DNA from 2 places in the Propionibacterium sp. genome. Region 2 is predicted to be linked to the other one. Evidence: riboswitches for the same ligand, from Rfam matches in the RefSeq annotation. Region 2 holds a riboswitch; the other holds the start of a gene.
The links. A riboswitch is a leader RNA that binds a small molecule or an ion and turns the genes downstream of it on or off. The one in region 2 is predicted to bind thiamine pyrophosphate.
Positions count from the first base shown of each region.

Region 1: linked by a shared signal. The riboswitch ahead of thiC (phosphomethylpyrimidine synthase ThiC) and the one ahead of thiM (hydroxyethylthiazole kinase) in region 2 are both predicted to bind thiamine pyrophosphate.

Region 1 is NZ_JBDNTB010000022.1:3,926-11,772, reverse strand. It holds gene ABF648_RS05555 (PASTA domain-containing protein) at 1-213, shown strand, start outside; gene ABF648_RS05550 (MBL fold metallo-hydrolase) at 331-981, opposite strand; gene ABF648_RS05545 (TetR/AcrR family transcriptional regulator) at 1,172-1,819, shown strand; gene ABF648_RS05540 (Acg family FMN-binding oxidoreductase) at 1,816-3,078, shown strand; TPP riboswitch at 3,245-3,354, shown strand; gene thiC (phosphomethylpyrimidine synthase ThiC) at 3,347-5,188, shown strand; gene ABF648_RS05530 (class II 3-deoxy-7-phosphoheptulonate synthase) at 5,278-6,663, opposite strand; gene ABF648_RS05525 (lysophospholipid acyltransferase family protein) at 6,789-7,688, opposite strand; gene ABF648_RS05520 (lysophospholipid acyltransferase family protein) at 7,688-7,847, opposite strand, start outside.
Region 2 is NZ_JBDNTB010000006.1:16,508-24,354, reverse strand. It holds gene ABF648_RS01815 (purine-cytosine permease family protein) at 1-244, opposite strand, end outside; gene thiD (bifunctional hydroxymethylpyrimidine kinase/phosphomethylpyrimidine kinase) at 241-1,065, opposite strand; gene thiE (thiamine phosphate synthase) at 1,062-1,736, opposite strand; gene thiM (hydroxyethylthiazole kinase) at 1,723-2,580, opposite strand; TPP riboswitch at 2,549-2,655, opposite strand; gene ABF648_RS01795 (A/G-specific adenine glycosylase) at 2,694-3,578, opposite strand; gene ABF648_RS01790 (FxLYD domain-containing protein) at 3,860-4,423, opposite strand; gene ABF648_RS01785 (sensor histidine kinase) at 4,599-5,825, shown strand; gene ABF648_RS01780 (response regulator) at 5,884-6,546, shown strand; gene ABF648_RS01775 (hypothetical protein) at 7,158-7,295, shown strand; gene ABF648_RS01770 (hypothetical protein) at 7,560-7,826, shown strand.

The DNA.
Region 1 (7,847 bases), on a different contig from region 2:
GTCTCGTCGGGTCCGCAGCAGGTGGCCGTCCCCGATGTGAGAGCCCGGACCACCGACGATGCCACGAAGGTGCTCCAGGATGCCGGATTCACGGTGCAGGTGACCATGGTGGACCCCAACTCGCCGATTCACCTGAACCGGGTGCAGCGCTCTGACCCGGCCCAGGGCACCGCTGCAGCCAAGGGCACAACCGTGGGCATCTACATCATCTGAGGGCGCCGACGACGCGGGACGCGACTGTCGGCGGCACCCTGCTGTACGCCGTATCCGGGCGCACCCTCGCCGACGGGCGAGCGAGGCTCAGCTGATCCGGCGCCACCCGTCCGAGGATCACAACTCGATGTCCGGCGTCCACGGCCTGGGGTCGCGCACCGTGACGAAGGAGCTCTTGGTGAGCCGTTGCAGGTGACCGGCGATCATCGAGAAACCACGGTCGTTGAGCAGGCCGTCGTGAATCGGCATCATCTGCTGGGCGCCGACTGCCCGCACGAAGTCGATGGTCTCACCGACCTTCTCCCAGGGCGCCATCATCGGTACGCAGAGCACATCCACACCGTCCGGAGTGGCCTCCAGGGAATCGCCCGGGTGGAAAACGGTGGGCTCGTCGGGGGCGCTGATCACCAGGCCCACATTGTCGACTCTCGGGATGTCGGGGTGGATCACCGCATGGCGCCCGCCAACCGTCCAGATGCGCTGATCCTTCACCGGAATCGTCTCGTCGATCTTCATCGGGCGCGCGCCCGGGATGTCCACCATGGTGGACACCGAGGGTTCGATGTAGAACGGCAGGCCCGGGTGCGAGCGCACGAATCCTGGCAATGCCTCGGGATCGGCGTGGTCGGGGTGCTGGTGGGTGATGAACACGGCGTCGAGGCCTTCAAGACCCTGCCAACCGCTGGAGAAGCAGCCGGGGTCAATCAGCACGCGGGCGCCCCCGGTCTCGATGAGAACACATGAATGGCCCAGATGAGTGATCTTCATGGCCTCACTATGCCCTTGGCGTCAACAGGCGCGACCAGCCGTAGTGATTCGCGCCTCGCCCTCGCAGGAAGCCTTCTGGCAGGACAACGGTGCTGGCGAGCTCGATGTGCCCCGGATGCCCACCCTCAGCAGGGGCGTACACCACCGCGACTATTAGAGTATTTACTCTAATAACTGTTATCCTCGCTGCATGCCCGACCCAACTCGTGTCCCGCAGAGGGCCGCAACGCGGCGCGAAACGATCCTGCGGACAGCCAGACAGTTGTTCTCCGCACACGGCATCGGCCCCGTGACGACCAACCAGATTGCCCGGGAGGCCGGCATCAGCCCGGGCAATCTGTACTACTGGTTCGGCTCGAAGGAAGAAATCGTGCGGAACCTGTTCTCCGACTGGAGCGCACGGATGCAGCCGCCCGACGATCCCACACAGAATCCGCAGGATGCTCTGCAGATGCTCTGGCAGCGCGTCACCGAACAGCCGCAACCCGATGAGGACTACGCCTTCTTCCTGCGCGAACTGTTCGTGCTCCTGCACACTGATCCCCTGCTCGCGGAGAGCTATCGCGCCGGCTACGCGACTCGCCTGGACCACTTCGTCGCTCTCGTGGAAAGGCTCGCCGAGGCCGGCCTGTTAAGGACACCCGAACCACCGACCACGGTGCGGGACATAGTGGGCCTGCTGTGGTTGGTGAGCGAGACCGCGCTTCCGTTCGCGGAGGCGGTCCATGACCAGCGCGTTGACGCGCGCCGGTACGGGCGCGCCGTGATGCAACCGCTGCTCACGACGGCCGGACGCGAGCTGCTCGGTGTGGATGAGCCCGTCAAGGACCTGCCGTGATCGAGCCGGCCGGGCATCGCCCGGACCCACCCGACGATCGCCTCCAGGACGACGGCGGTGACACCACATCCCATGGCATGGCTCGCAGACTGTCGAGACGCAGGATGCTGAAGTCGGCCGGGATCGGCGCCGCCGCGGTTCTGCTCGGCTCCGCGGCAGCGACGGGTGTCCGGGCCCAGACCAATGGTGTGTGGGTCCGCGAGCACGGTGATGCCTATGCGCTGTGGCGCGATTGGCAGGCGGCGCCCGGGCTGGAGAAACTCGTTGCGGCCGGTTCACTGGCGGCCAATCCCCACAACATCCAGCCGTGGTCGTTCGCCCTCGGCGCGAACAGCATCGAGGTCTACTCGGACCCCGCGCGCGCCATGCCGGTGAGCGACTCGTCAGGGCGCGAGCGGATCGCCGGGTGCGGGTGCGCCATCGAGAATCTCGTTGTCGCAGCGCGCTCGGAGGATCTGGACGCAGCCGTCACAGCGTGGCCAGACACCGATCCGGAGCACATTGCACACATCGATCTGGCACCCGGCGGACCGGCCACAGCGCGGGAGCAGGAACTCGCCTCGGCCATTGCAGGCAGGCACACCAATCGCGGACCGTTCAGCAGACGACCCGTGACGTCCGATGTTCTCGAATCGCTCGCCGCCGACGCGCCGGCTGGGGCTGAGTTGGCATGGGTCACCGATCCTGGCAGGATCTCCGCACTCGGAGATCTCTACGTGGCGGCCACCCGGTCCATCACCGAGGACGAGCAGATGTCCACCGAGGCCTTCTCCTGGTTCCGCAACGATCTCGCCGATGTCGAACGTCACCGCGACGGCCTGACCCTCAACTGTCAAGGCCTCGACGGCTTCACCCTCGCCATGGCGAAGATCCTGCCGGCACAGTCGCGCCGCTTCGGTGACGCGTTCTGGCTGCGCACCACTCGCGACACCCACACGGCCACGGCCAGTGCCTATGGCATCGTCCGCGTCAGCGACGTCGAGGACGCCCATGATCGGCTCGCGGGTGGGCGTCTCCTGGAGCACGTACATCTGGCCGCCACCGCCGCAGGGCTCGCCGTGCAGCACATGAACCAGGTCGGCGAGCGGATCACTCGCGAGGCGGCGCTGCGTGCCACTGATCGATTCGGCGCCGGGTGGGCTGACGCAACGGGCATTGCCCCAGGTCAAAGTCTGCTCGGATTCCGAATCGGCTATCCCGGACGCGTGGCCGGGCCGAGTCCCCGACGTCCTGTGAGTGATGTCCTCGTGACACGCTGAGCACGACGTGCGCCGTCGAATGCACGCAGTGCCGCCCGTTGGATTGCGTCCGTGGATCGTCTGGGCGTGATCTCGGCGCCGGTACAGGGCATGGGACTTTCCCGCACCATGTCGCGAACATTTCGGACCCCTCTGCGCGTCGCTGACGAGAGGGAACTAGCATCGCTGACATCCACACGGGCGCCCCACTGCGGGGGCTGAGATCAGACCGACCTGTCTGAGCACCGTCGAACCTGTCCGGGTCATGCCGGCGAAGGAAGAAGGATTCATGCCAGTAAACCCGCACGGTGCCAGCACACCATCGCACGACACCGACCTCCCGCAGCAGGAGGCCAGCACCGAGAAGCAGAACCGGGAGACCGCAGCAGGATCGGCTCAACGAGATCGGGTTCACCTTCGCCGCACCACGCAGCTTCCCTTCACGAACGCGCACGGCAGCTATCTGCTCGACGTTCCGTTCACCGAGATCCCCCTGACCGCCGTCCCTGGTGCAACCCCCTATGAGCCCTTCGTGGACTACTGCACCGAGGGCCCTGCCCATCCCACCGACATCGGCCTTCCGCCCCTGCGCGCCCAGTGGATCGCTGACCGACACGACACCCAGGAGTACGCCTCGGAGACCGCCGATCCCGGTGTTGACAAGGCACGATCTGGGCAGCGTAGAGGTGCTGACCGCGGCTGGCGCGGCCAACAGCGCCACCCTCGTCGGGCGTCCTCCGGCGCCTGCCCGACCCAGCGCCGGTACGCGCGCCAGGGCATCGTCACTCCTGAGATGGCCTTCGCAGCCGAACGAGAGCACTGCTCCGCCCAGCTGGTGCGAGACGAGCTCGCAGCCGGACGCGCAGTGATACCGCTCAACATCAACCATCCCGAGGCCGAGCCGATGATCATCGGCGAACGCTTCCTGGTGAAGATCAACGCCAACCTCGGCAACTCCCAGGTCAGCTCCTCGATCGGCGAAGAGGTGGAGAAACTGAGCTGGGCCACGAAGTGGGGCGCCGACACGGTGATGGATCTGTCGACCGGTGACGACATCCACACCACCCGCGAGTGGATCCTGCGCAACTCCCCCGTACCGATCGGAACGGTGCCGCTCTACCAGGCCCTCGAAGAGGTGGGCCAGGACGCCTCCGAGCTCTCCTGGGAGCTGTTCCGCGACACCGTCGTCGAGCAGTGCGAACAGGGCGTGGACTACATGACCATCCATGCCGGCGTCCGGCTCGGACATGTGCCGCTCACCGCGGATCGGCTCACCGGAATCGTCTCGCGTGGCGGTTCGATCATGGCCTCGTGGTGCCTCGCCCACCACGAGGAGAACTTCCTGTACACGCATTTCGACGAGCTGTGCGAGATCCTGCACAACTACGACGTGTGCTTCTCCCTCGGCGACGGCCTGCGTCCCGGCTGCCTGGCCGATGCCAATGACCAGGCCCAGTTCGCAGAGCTGCTCACCCTGGCCGAACTCACCGAAAAGGCCTGGGCACACGACTGCCAGGTGATGATCGAAGGCCCGGGCCACATTCCCTTCGACACCGTGAAGGCGAACGTCGAGCTGGAGAAGTCGCTGTGCAAAGGGGCGCCGTTCTACACACTCGGGCCGCTCGCCATGGACGCAGCGCCTGGCTACGACCACATCACCAGCGCCATCGGAGCCACCGAGGCAGCCCGGTACGGCACCGCGATGCTGTGCTATGTCACCCCGAAAGAGCATCTGGGCCTGCCCAACCGCGACGACGTGAAGACCGGCGTGATCACCTACAAGATCGCGGCCCACGCCGCAGACATCGCCAAGCACCATGCCGGTGCGCGCGAACGCGACGACGCCATCTCCAGGGCTCGTTTCGAGTTCCGCTGGATGGACCAGTTCAATCTGTCGCTCGACCCGGACACCGCGCTGGCGCTGCACGACGAGGACCAGCCCGCCGAGCCGGCCAAGCTCGCGCACTTCTGCGCGATGTGCGGCCCGAAATTCTGCGCCATGGCGATCTCGCAGAACATCAGGGACCGTTTCGGAGACCGCGACGCCCAGCAGGCCATCGTCACCGGGATGTCAGCGATGAGCATCCTGTTCAAGCAGTCCGGCGGATCGGTCTACCTGCCCGCCAGGTGACTGCGCTCACCACCTGATGGACTGCGATGCTGTCGCGTACACGACACAAGAGTGCAGTCCATCAGGGTTGAGGACGGACCAGCCGGACCTCACTCGTTCCAGTCGGGAGCCGGTGACTCGGTGGCGTACTTGCCGCGGTAGCGGTTCAGGCGCTCGGCGATCATGAAGGCCAGCTCGAGGCTCTGGTTGCGGTTGAGCCGGGGATCGCAGGTGGTCTCGTAACGGCTCGCCAGATCGGTCTCGCTGAGCTGGAAGGCCCCGCCGAGGCACTCGGTGACATCGTCGCCGGTGAGCTCGATGTGCACCCCGCCCGGCCAGGTGCCGAGCTGCTCGTGCACATCGAAGAAGCCGTTGAGCTCCTCCACCACGGCCGCGTACTCGCGGGTCTTGAAACCCTTGGAGGTCTCGAAGGTGTTGCCGTGCATGGGATCGCACACCCAGGCGACCTTGCGGCCGGAGGCCTCGACCTCTTCGATGATCGGCGGCAGCTTCTCGCGCACATTCGAGGCACCCATCCGGGTGATGAAGGTGATCCTGCCCGGAACCCGGGTCGGGTCGAGCCGGTCGGCGATCTCCAGAGCGTCGGCACCGGTGGTGGTCGGCCCGAGCTTGACGCCCAGCGGATTGCGCACGGTACGCAGCAGTTCCACCTGCGCCCCACCGGGCTGGCGGGTGCGCTCACCGATCCAGACCATGTGCGCCGAGGTGTCGTAGGGCGCCTGACTACGCGAATCGATGCGGGTGAGGGCGTACTCGTAGTCCAGCAGCAGCGCCTCGTGGGAGGCGTAGAAGTCGACTGTGCGCATCGTCTCGCCACCAACTCCGCAGGCCTCCATGAAGCCCAGCGCGCGCTCGATCTCGCCGGCCATCTGCTCGTAGCGCTTCTCCACGTGGGTGTCGCGCACGAAGCTTGCGTTCCAGGCGTGCAGCTGGCGCAGATCGGCAAAGCCGCCCTTGACGAAGGCACGCACCAGATTCAGCGTCGACGCCGAGGCGTTGTACATCCTCACCAGCCGCTCGGGATCGCAGCGGCGTGCGTCCTCGGTGAACTCGAAGCCGTTCACCGCATCGCCGCGGTAGGCGGGGTAGGTGATGCCATCGCGAGTTTCGGTGTCCTTGGACCGTGGCTTGGCGTACTGCCCGGCGATCCGGCCGATCTTCACGACCGGCACCTGCGCGGCATAGGTGAGCACGACGCTCATCGCCAGCAGCACGCGCAGTTTGGCCTTGATTGAATTGGCACGTACGCCATCGAAGGTTTCGGCGCAGTCACCGCCCTGCAGGATGAAGGCCCGGCCATTGGCCACCTGGGCGATCTTGGTACGCAACTCGTCGCATTCACCTGCGAAGACCAGCGGGGGAAGGGCCCGCAACCTGTCGATGACATGCTGCCTGGCAACCGGGTCTTCATAAGTTGGCTGCTGAACCTGGGGCAGGGCACGCAGGGTCGACAACGAGGGGATCAGTTCAGACACGCGCTCTAGGCTAGTGTCCCGGCGAGCGCCTCCAAAAACAGCGTGCTGCGCCGTGGGATGAATGCGCTCCCACACCGCTTCCGGTTGCGCGTGGACAGGTCCGCAGGACAACCACCCGAGACCGATCAGTCCCGACGGGCCTTCGATTCCCGCACGGCATTCCTGGCGGCGTGCGCGCGGGCCTCCTGCCGGGCGTGCTCGAGATCGCGCTCGTCCTGGACGCGCATCCGTTCACGCAACTCCGCCTCGCGGCGGCGTTCCTCATCCTGCGTCGGAAAGGCCCGCGCCTGCGCCCGGCGGTGCGCGCGGCGTTCCTCGGCAAGCCTCTCCCTCGCCTGTCCAGGCGTGTCGTCCTGGTAGAGCTGCCCGGACAGCTCGGCGATGGCCGCCATGATCTCGTCGGTGCATCCGCGCAGCAGCACACCGTCGAGCACATCACTCGCCGCAGGAGTGGTCCAGTAGCGGCTGAAATCCAGTGGTTCGCCGATACGCAGTGTGGGACCCAGAAGCGCAGAGACGGCATCGCCGACAGGGCCGGTGAGGGGCGGGGGCACGATATCGACCGGCAGCACCGGCACCCGTGAGGTGAGCGCCAGCCATGCCACGTCGGGAGCACCCCGGTGCAGATTGCCATCGGGACTGCGGCCCCCCTCGGGCTGGATCATCACGAGCTCGCCGTCGGCGAGTACCGCCGAGGCATCGCGTATTTCCTCATCATGGCTGTCAATCAGGACGCGATGACGGGCAAGACGGGGCACTCGGGTCACAGCAAGCGAGACAGGACGATCAAGACTGCCGAACAGCCTGGTGACGTCGCCTGCCCACAGATCATTCGCCGCCAGAATGGCGGCGCCCTCGGGAAGGAACTCGGCACCCTCGACATCCACCTGGAGGGCGTCCCGCCCGCGTGACCACAATCGCCTGACGCGCCGGTGCGACGACGCCACCTTGCCCGACGGCGAGACCGGACCAGATGCGGACGGCTCGGCGTTCGCGCCGTCCCCGGCATGTGATGAGTCACTCATCAAGCCTCCTCGATGTGCAGTTCGGCGTCGGTGGGCGGCTGCTCGACGCCGATCAGCGGCGTGGCCTTCAGATAGCTCGCCAGATCGGCGCCCTGCAGATTGCCGCGCTTCACCCGGGTGGCATAGACATCGACATATTCCTGCCCGGTGAGCTGCTGT
Region 2 (7,847 bases):
CCGCAGCGCCACCCAGCAGCGCAGCACCGATGACGGTGCCGATCGCGCAGGCCAGCAGGCCGCCGGACAGGGAGCCCACCGACAGTGCCACCAGCGCGCCGGTGAGCGGTCCGAACAAGGTGATGCCGAAGGAGGCCCACATGGCGGTCTGGGCCCACAGGCCGAGGGTGCGTGGCGGCTGGTCGGTGAGGGTGAGCGGGGCCTCCACATGGCGTTCCGGGGCCTGGGTGAAAGTGCTTGTCATGACTGGTTCCACCATCGGTAGAAGTGATGAACGGGCCCAGAACCGGCGCCGATGTCCAGCTCGTCGGCGTGTTCGAGCGCACCAGTGAGCCAGGTCTTCGCATCGCGCACTGCGGTCGGCCAGTCGGCCCGCCGGGGTCGCAGGGCGGTGATCGCCGAGCTCAGTGAACAGCCTGTGCCATGGGTGTTGGAGGTGGGCACTCGTGGGGCGCGCAGCAGCTGTGCGGCGCTGCCGGTCTCTGCGAGCACATCGACCGATTCGGCTCCCGTGCCGTGTCCACCCTTGAGCAGCACCCGTGCCGGGCCGAGATCCAGCAGCCGGGTGGCCTGGTCGACCATTTCCTGCTCGGTGCCGGCCGGTGGCTCGCCGAGCAGTACCGCGGCTTCCGGAATGTTCGGGGTGATGAGCGATGCGCGGGGCAGCAGGGCGCGTACGGCGTCCACAGCGTCGTCGGCGAGCAGCCGTGCTCCGGAGGTGGCGACCATCACAGGGTCGATGACGATCGGCAGGCCGGGGTGCTGGGCACACAGGCTGTCCAGACCATCGGAGACTGCTTCGACGATGCAGGCCGAGGCGAGCATGCCCACCTTGACCGCGTCGATTCGCACATCGCTGCGCACGGCGTCCAATTGCAGGGTGACGAAGTCGGGTGGCACTTCCATCACGCCCGCCACGCCGGTGGTGTTCTGCGCTGTCAGGGCCACGATCACGGACATGCCGTAGGCGCCCAGCGCGGAGAAGGTCTTGAGATCGGCCTGCACTCCGGCTCCGCCGGAGGAGTCACTGCCGGCGATGGTCAGCGCTACAGGGGGTGTCATCATGCCCCCTGGGCCAGCGGCATGTCTGCTTGCGCGGCCTTCCAGGCTGTGCACAATTCGCGGGTCGCGGCACCGATGTCAGGCTGTCCGCAGATGGCGCTGACAACGCTCATGCCCGCACAACCCACCGCCGCCAGATCGGGCGCATCGGCGGCCTTGACGCCACCGATCGCGCAGACCGGCCACGGGCTGGCAGCTGTGACGGTGGCCACCCGGGCAAGTCCGAGGTCACCGGCCTCGGGCTTGGTGCCGGTGGCGTGCAGCGCACCGACGCCGAGGTAGTCCACCACTGCCAGACCCAGGCTCTGGGCGGTACGCACATGCTCGGGGGATTGCGCCGAGAGCCCCAGAATGGCATCAGGGCCGAGAATGCGACGGGCTTCTGAAACGGGCATGTCGCCCTGACCCACATGAGCGCCCTGCGCGCCGATGTGGGCCACCAGATTCACGCGGTCGTCGATGAGCAGCGGGATGCCGGAGCCCTTGAGAATTCCGGCGAGCTCGCGGCCGAGATCCACGAATTCGGCATCTGACAAGTGGTGATCGCGCAGCTGGACAAGGGTCACACCTGCCGTGGCGGCCTGTTCAACAGTGCTCACCACCGCATCGGGGCCGCCGCACTGGACGGTGTCGGTGACCAGGTAGACCGACAGGTCGAACTCAGGCCGCGACATTCTGCATCGCCTCCACCTTCGCGGCGTCGGCCAGCTCGTCGGGGGTGATGAGGAAGAGGTGATCGACCAAGGCCACGGCGAAGGAACCGGGTGCGCGGGTCTCGGCGGCGGCGTGCTCGGCCGCCACGCACATCAGGGCGGTGGCCGTAGCTGCCGCATCGAGGGGTTCGGCGACCGCTGCGAAGGCGGCCATCAGCGCGCCCAGAGCGCAGCCGACCCCGGTGACCCGGGTCATCCAGAGATGGCCGTTGTCCACCGAGACGGTGCGTGTGCCGTCGGTGATGAGGTCGATCGCCCCGCTGACCGCCACCACGCAGCGGTGATCGGCGGCCAATCGGGTGGCCGAGGACAGGGCGGCGGTGGTCTCGTCGGTGCTGTCGGGGCCGCGTCCGCCCGCTTCCTCACCGGAAAGGGCGAGGATCTCGGAGGCATTGCCGCGGATGATGGTCGGGTTGGCGGCGTCCAGGCAGTTGCGGGCCACCTGGGTGCGCCACGGCAGGCCGGCGGCCACCGGATCGAGCACCCATGGCGTCCGTGCGGCCGCCGCGCCGGAGGCGGCTTCCACCATGCCGAGCGTGGTGTCGGGATAGGGGGTGCCGGTGTTCACCAGTATGCCGTTGGCGACCCCTGAGAACAGCCGCGATTCCTTGGAGTTGTCCACCATTGCCGGTGTCGCACCCGCGCTGAGAAGCACATTCGCGGTGAAATTCGCCACCACGATATTGGTGAGGCATTGCACGAGCGGGCTGGTCTCCCGAAGGCGGGTGAGTGCACCAGCGACATCGACGGCACCTTTTTTGACGGCATTGTTTGTCTGGGACACGAGAACTCCCTTCGCCGGCATTATCCGGACAGGTTCTGCGGTCGACGCCCGGTGCGTCCTCTCAGCCCACGTGTGCGAGCTCCCGCGATCATCGATCAGTATACGGCCGGGCGCCCCGCTGCCGATCGGGTGGCTCAGAGCGTGACGATGTCGCCATCCCGGTGCACGAGGCCATCGGCGATCAGCCCGTCCAGAGCTCGCATGGCCTGGTCGAGATCGCCTGCCCAACGGCCGAGCAGCAGGTCGATCTGGAGGCCATCGGGGGTGGTTCGCACCGCGTCGAGAAGGCGTCCGCGGGCCTGCCGGTCGGTGCCGGCATATGTCTGGACGCGCCGTGGTGGTCCGTCGTGCTGGGGGCGGCCGGCCCGCAACCAGGCGCAGTGCGTTGCGACTGGGCATTGTGCACACAGCGGGGAGGCGGCGGTGCAGATGAGCGCGCCCAGTTCCATCGACGAGGCCGCCCAGCGTGATGCCGTGGTCTCGTCCTCGGGCAGCCACGACTCGGCCAGCCGCCTTTCCGCAGCGGTGGTGGAGTTGGCGGGGAACTGCTTTCCCCGGTCGAGGCGGACGAGTACCCGGCGGACGTTGGTGTCCAGCACGACGGCACGTGCGCCGAAGGCGAAGCTGGCAATGGCTGCGGCGGTGTATTCGCCGATACCTGGCAGTGCTCTGAGCTCGGCGCGCTCGCTGGGTACCTCACCGTGGTGGAGCTCGGTGATGGCGACCGCGGTGGCGTGCAGACGAAGCGCGCGACGCGGGTAACCGAGGCGTCCCCAGGCGAGCACTGCCTGCGACGAGGGGGCCGAAGCCAGCGCAGCAGGCGTTGGCCAGCGGCTCATCCACTCCCGCCACGGTTCGATCACCCGGGCCACCGGTGTCTGCTGTGCCATGAATTCGCTCACCACGATGCCCCAGGGGGTGGTGCCGGGTTCGCGCCAGGGCAGTTGCCTCGCTGCGGTGGCGTACCAGCGGTTCACGGCCGCGACGATCTCGCGGCGCTCGCTGGGTGTGGGTGACACGGGCCGAGTGTAGGGGGCGTCGCCGCTGAGAATGTGCTGTGCACGAGCATGCCCACCGTGCTTGTCTGCCAGAATCCGTGCGAAAACCATCTCGCGATGACCGTGATGGCCCTGACAGGGGCTCGGGGGCGATCGAGGGTTGGGTTTCGCACGGGTTACTACTCACGGCTGCGACGGCGTGAATCAGTGCGTGGTGCCGGTCGGCAACCCTGCAGAAGCACCGACGCCCGCCCCGGTAATTCTGGGGGGGGCGTCGTGGCTGGCCTTGATCGAGTGAGATCTCAGAAGCCGGTGATGTCCTTCAACCGGACTGTGGCGACCTCATCTGGATCTTTGTCACAGCCAGCGGAGAACTTCCACTTTCCGTTCGCGTCAATGGTGTTCGTATTGGCCAGGCAGGTGCCGAGATTCGCGCCAGCGCTGTCCAGTTCATCGAAAGTGATCTGGATGTAGTTGTTGATGGGCTTGTTCGTGTTGTTGCTCACGTAGCCATTCACCTGGAGCATGTAGGGGTTTGACTTGTCCAGCTGCCAACCGTCGTCAAGAGTCAGCTTGTCCTTGGGCTTGGCAGCCTGGGTGGCTGCCGTCTTCGTCGGGTCTGTGGCCGACTGTCCGGCCTGGCCCTGCGCTGCCACCTGCGAGGCGGCTGGGCTCGAAGTGCTGGACGAGTCGCCGCCACCTGAATTCGAAACTGTGGCGATGATGATGACGGCAACAACGATGAGTGCCCACACCCAGACTCTCTTGTACCACGGCTTCTTCCGCTTCGGCGGCGGCAGTGCCGGTCCATTTCCTGGATATGCGTAAGCCGGCTGGCCGGGATACTGCTGGGGTGCGTTGCTCATGTCGAAACTCCTTGACGGCGGTTGATCGATTACCTGATAAGCACACCGCCGAGGCGCCCGTGGGCGCATCGGGAGTTCGGACCTTGCTGGCACCACCGAAAGAATGAATGGGAGCCGGACCATGACCATCGATCGGCTCACGAAATAAGTCACCGGCCGGTCTTACGATGCCGCTGTGTGGAATTACGAAAGGGTCGGCAGCGACCGGCGACCGGTGTGGTGGCACACCGTTCTGCTGGTGCTGTCAGCGCTCGTTGCCTGTTTGGCGAGTGCGTCCTACTCGCCCCCCGTGTGGGGAATGCAGCACGGTTCTTCGGGCGGGATGGGGGTACTGGCGATGTTCGCGTCGCTCGGATTGCCCTTCCTCCTGTGCTGGCGGCATCGCTGGCCGTTCATCATCACCCTCGTGGCGGCCGGGGTGTCGGTGGTGATCCCGATCGGCAATGGCCTTCCGCTCATCTGCCTGGCGACGCTCATTGGCCGCCGACGGGGACCTGCCGTGTGGTGGACGACCGTATGTGTCGGACTCACATCGATCTGGGTTGTGCTGGCCGACGCGAGAGCCGAGCCTCGTGGCGCGTCATTCCTGAAGATCGTCTTCGGGCCGCAACCATCTGACCAGGCCCAGTTCGCCCAGCTCGGTGTCACCGAGATATTTGCCGTCCTTGTGCTGGGCATGGGCATGGCGGTCGGTACGGGACTCCTGGTGCGGTCCAGGCGTGAAGCGGTGACCGCCACAGGTGTGGCGCAGGCAGCGCAGGCCACCACCGGTCAACTCGGGGACGAGCTGGCCAGGCGAGAGGAACGTGAGCGCATTGCTCGCGAAGTGCACGATGCGATGGGTCACAGGTTGTCGCTGCTGTCCTTGTATGCCGGCGCTTTGGAAGCCAACTCCGGGGACGATCCGAAGGTTTCCGAGTCGGCTCATCTGGTGCGGCAGAGTGCCGGTGAGGCGATGAATGATCTGCGCTCGTTGTTGAATCTTCTGCGTGAACCGGTGGGCACTGACCAGCCCGCGGTGCCGCTGTCGGATCTGGCCAAGGTGGTGCAGGAGTCCTTCGGCGCCGGGCAGCAACTCAGTTCTTCGATATTCATCCAGGACGCCGATTCTGCCTCGGCACCGTTGAGCCGGGCCGTGTATCGGATCGTGCAGGAGTTGCTCACCAATGCTCGTAAACATGCTCCTCACGAGCAAGTCCTGCTCACCGTGGAGGGCAACCCTGCTTCGGGCGTAGTCATCGACGCACGTAACCGATACGTGGAGGGCGGGGGTCCGTCGGGATCATCGCGTGGGCTGAAGGGCATCGAGGAACGCACCCATCTGCTCGGGGGGACCATGAGGTACGGCCTGGACGGAGACCAGTTCCGGGTGCATGTCACGCTGCCCTGGCGGATCAGCTGACGGTGCGGCGGGACCGCTGGTTGGCAATCATGTCTGCATCTCGCCGTAGGATGCGCTCGTGCCGATCCGAGTGCTTGTCGCTGACGATGACCCGATGGTGGTCACCGGTCTGAAGTACCTGCTCGAGAGCGATCAGGAGATCGAGGTGGTGGGCACCGCAGGCGATGGGGAGGAGGCCATCGCGCAGGTGCGCAGCCAGTCGGTCGACGTGGTGCTGATGGATCTGGGGATGCCCGGAGTCGATGGCATCGCTGCCACCAGGCGGATCGATCAACGGCCTGATGCGCCGTATGTCATTGCGCTGACAACGTGGGATGTCGACGACGCGGTGATGTCTGCGTTGGAGGCGGGGGCATCCGGATTTCTGCTCAAGACATCGGCTCCCGATGAGATCATCGGCGCCATCAAATCGGTGATGGCTGGGGACGCCGTGCTGTCGCCGCGCAGCACCCGGCGCTTGCTGGACCAGATCGCGCGGGATCCTGCGGTGGAGCAGCGGCGTGCTGCCGAAGTGGCGGTGGCGAGGCTGACCGCTCGTGAGCGTGAGGTGGCTGCAGCTGTTGCGCAGGGAATGACGAATGCCGCGATTGGTGCGCAGCTGTATCTCGCCGAGGCGACCATCAAGTCGCATGTGGCCACGATCCAGTCCAAGCTCGGAGTGGCCAACCGGGTGGGTATCGCGGTGCTGGCCGAGCGTGCGGGACTGCTCCGGCCGGCGTGACGTAGAGGGTCCTCGCGCTGAGGTCGCGGGGCGAATGCCGTAGTCGCGCCCGCTCACACGCGCAGTAACAAGAATCAACGTCGACCAGCGCGATCCGGGTCAGCGATGCAGGTGATGAGGCATGTCGTCACCACGTCACCTTCGGTGGGGCCGAGGGATCGGTCTAATCAGTTCGTCGCCGTTGAAGATCCTGCCCTCCATCGAGTCCCCGGTCACTCACACGACGAACGTGGCGGGCCGGTTGTGGATCCATACGATATTTCCTGCGGCGCAGGAGGTTCAGATCCATGTCAAGCGAATATCCCAGCTTCCACGGCGGTTGTGGAGAGGAATCATTGTCTGTATGTACGCAATGGAGGCCGCATAATTTTGACGGTGCACAAAAAGTCATCCGACTGTCTGCTGACTTTTCGACGTCACTATGAGGATCACTCGATCGTGGTGAACCACACAAGGGAAAGTCAGCGAAATCTATGCGGCTTCCGTGTTGTGGGCTGTGCTGAGAAGCCGCTTCACATAACGGAGATCTTCGCCCTCACACAGGCGTTTGATCACAGGCCATCCATCCACGATTTTTCCTAGGTCTGTGGGCATCAGAGTCGCTGGATGACATGGCGAAGCACGTGGGGTGCTGGAACGGGCTGGCGAAACGGATCGCGGACCAGGATTTCGGGCCGGATCTGGCGCCGATGAAACAGGGCTCTTCCCTGGCGGACGCGACAGATCATCCGCGCTGGCGTGCGTGGTGAGTGATGTACATGGTGTCACTACGTAACGGATCCCCATGATGCAGGTCGAAACGATGTAGTGAGACTTGGCCAAGTCCTAAAGAGTGGCATAGCGGGCTTTTTTGTCCATTCTCGTCGGTGAGTGCCGCCGCAGCATCTGGGAGAAATGACGGCGTATCTGTCAGGTTTCTAGGCGTAGATTGCCGCTACCGTTACCCATGCCACGGCGGGTAGCAGAGATGCTTCCTATGTGATCCGTGTTTGTCCTGGCATTGGAAGGCTTGTATGACTCGCATCTTCGACAACAACCCGGCTGATCCGAAGTCCATCCTGGGGGCCCGGTTGCAGGAGATGTTGAAGACTTATGACCGGATGGACACCGCTGTTGGGTACTTCAACTTGCGGGGCTGGTCGCAGTTTGCTGACCTGGTGGACGCCAAGCGGCTACCAGACGGCAAGTCGCCGGTAGTGCGGATTCTCATCGGCATGGTCGCCCAAGGGTTCCACCAGGAGGCCGTAGACGCGTTGGAGGCAGAGGTCTCGGGGGGATGAGTTCGCCGGGTTGGTGGACCG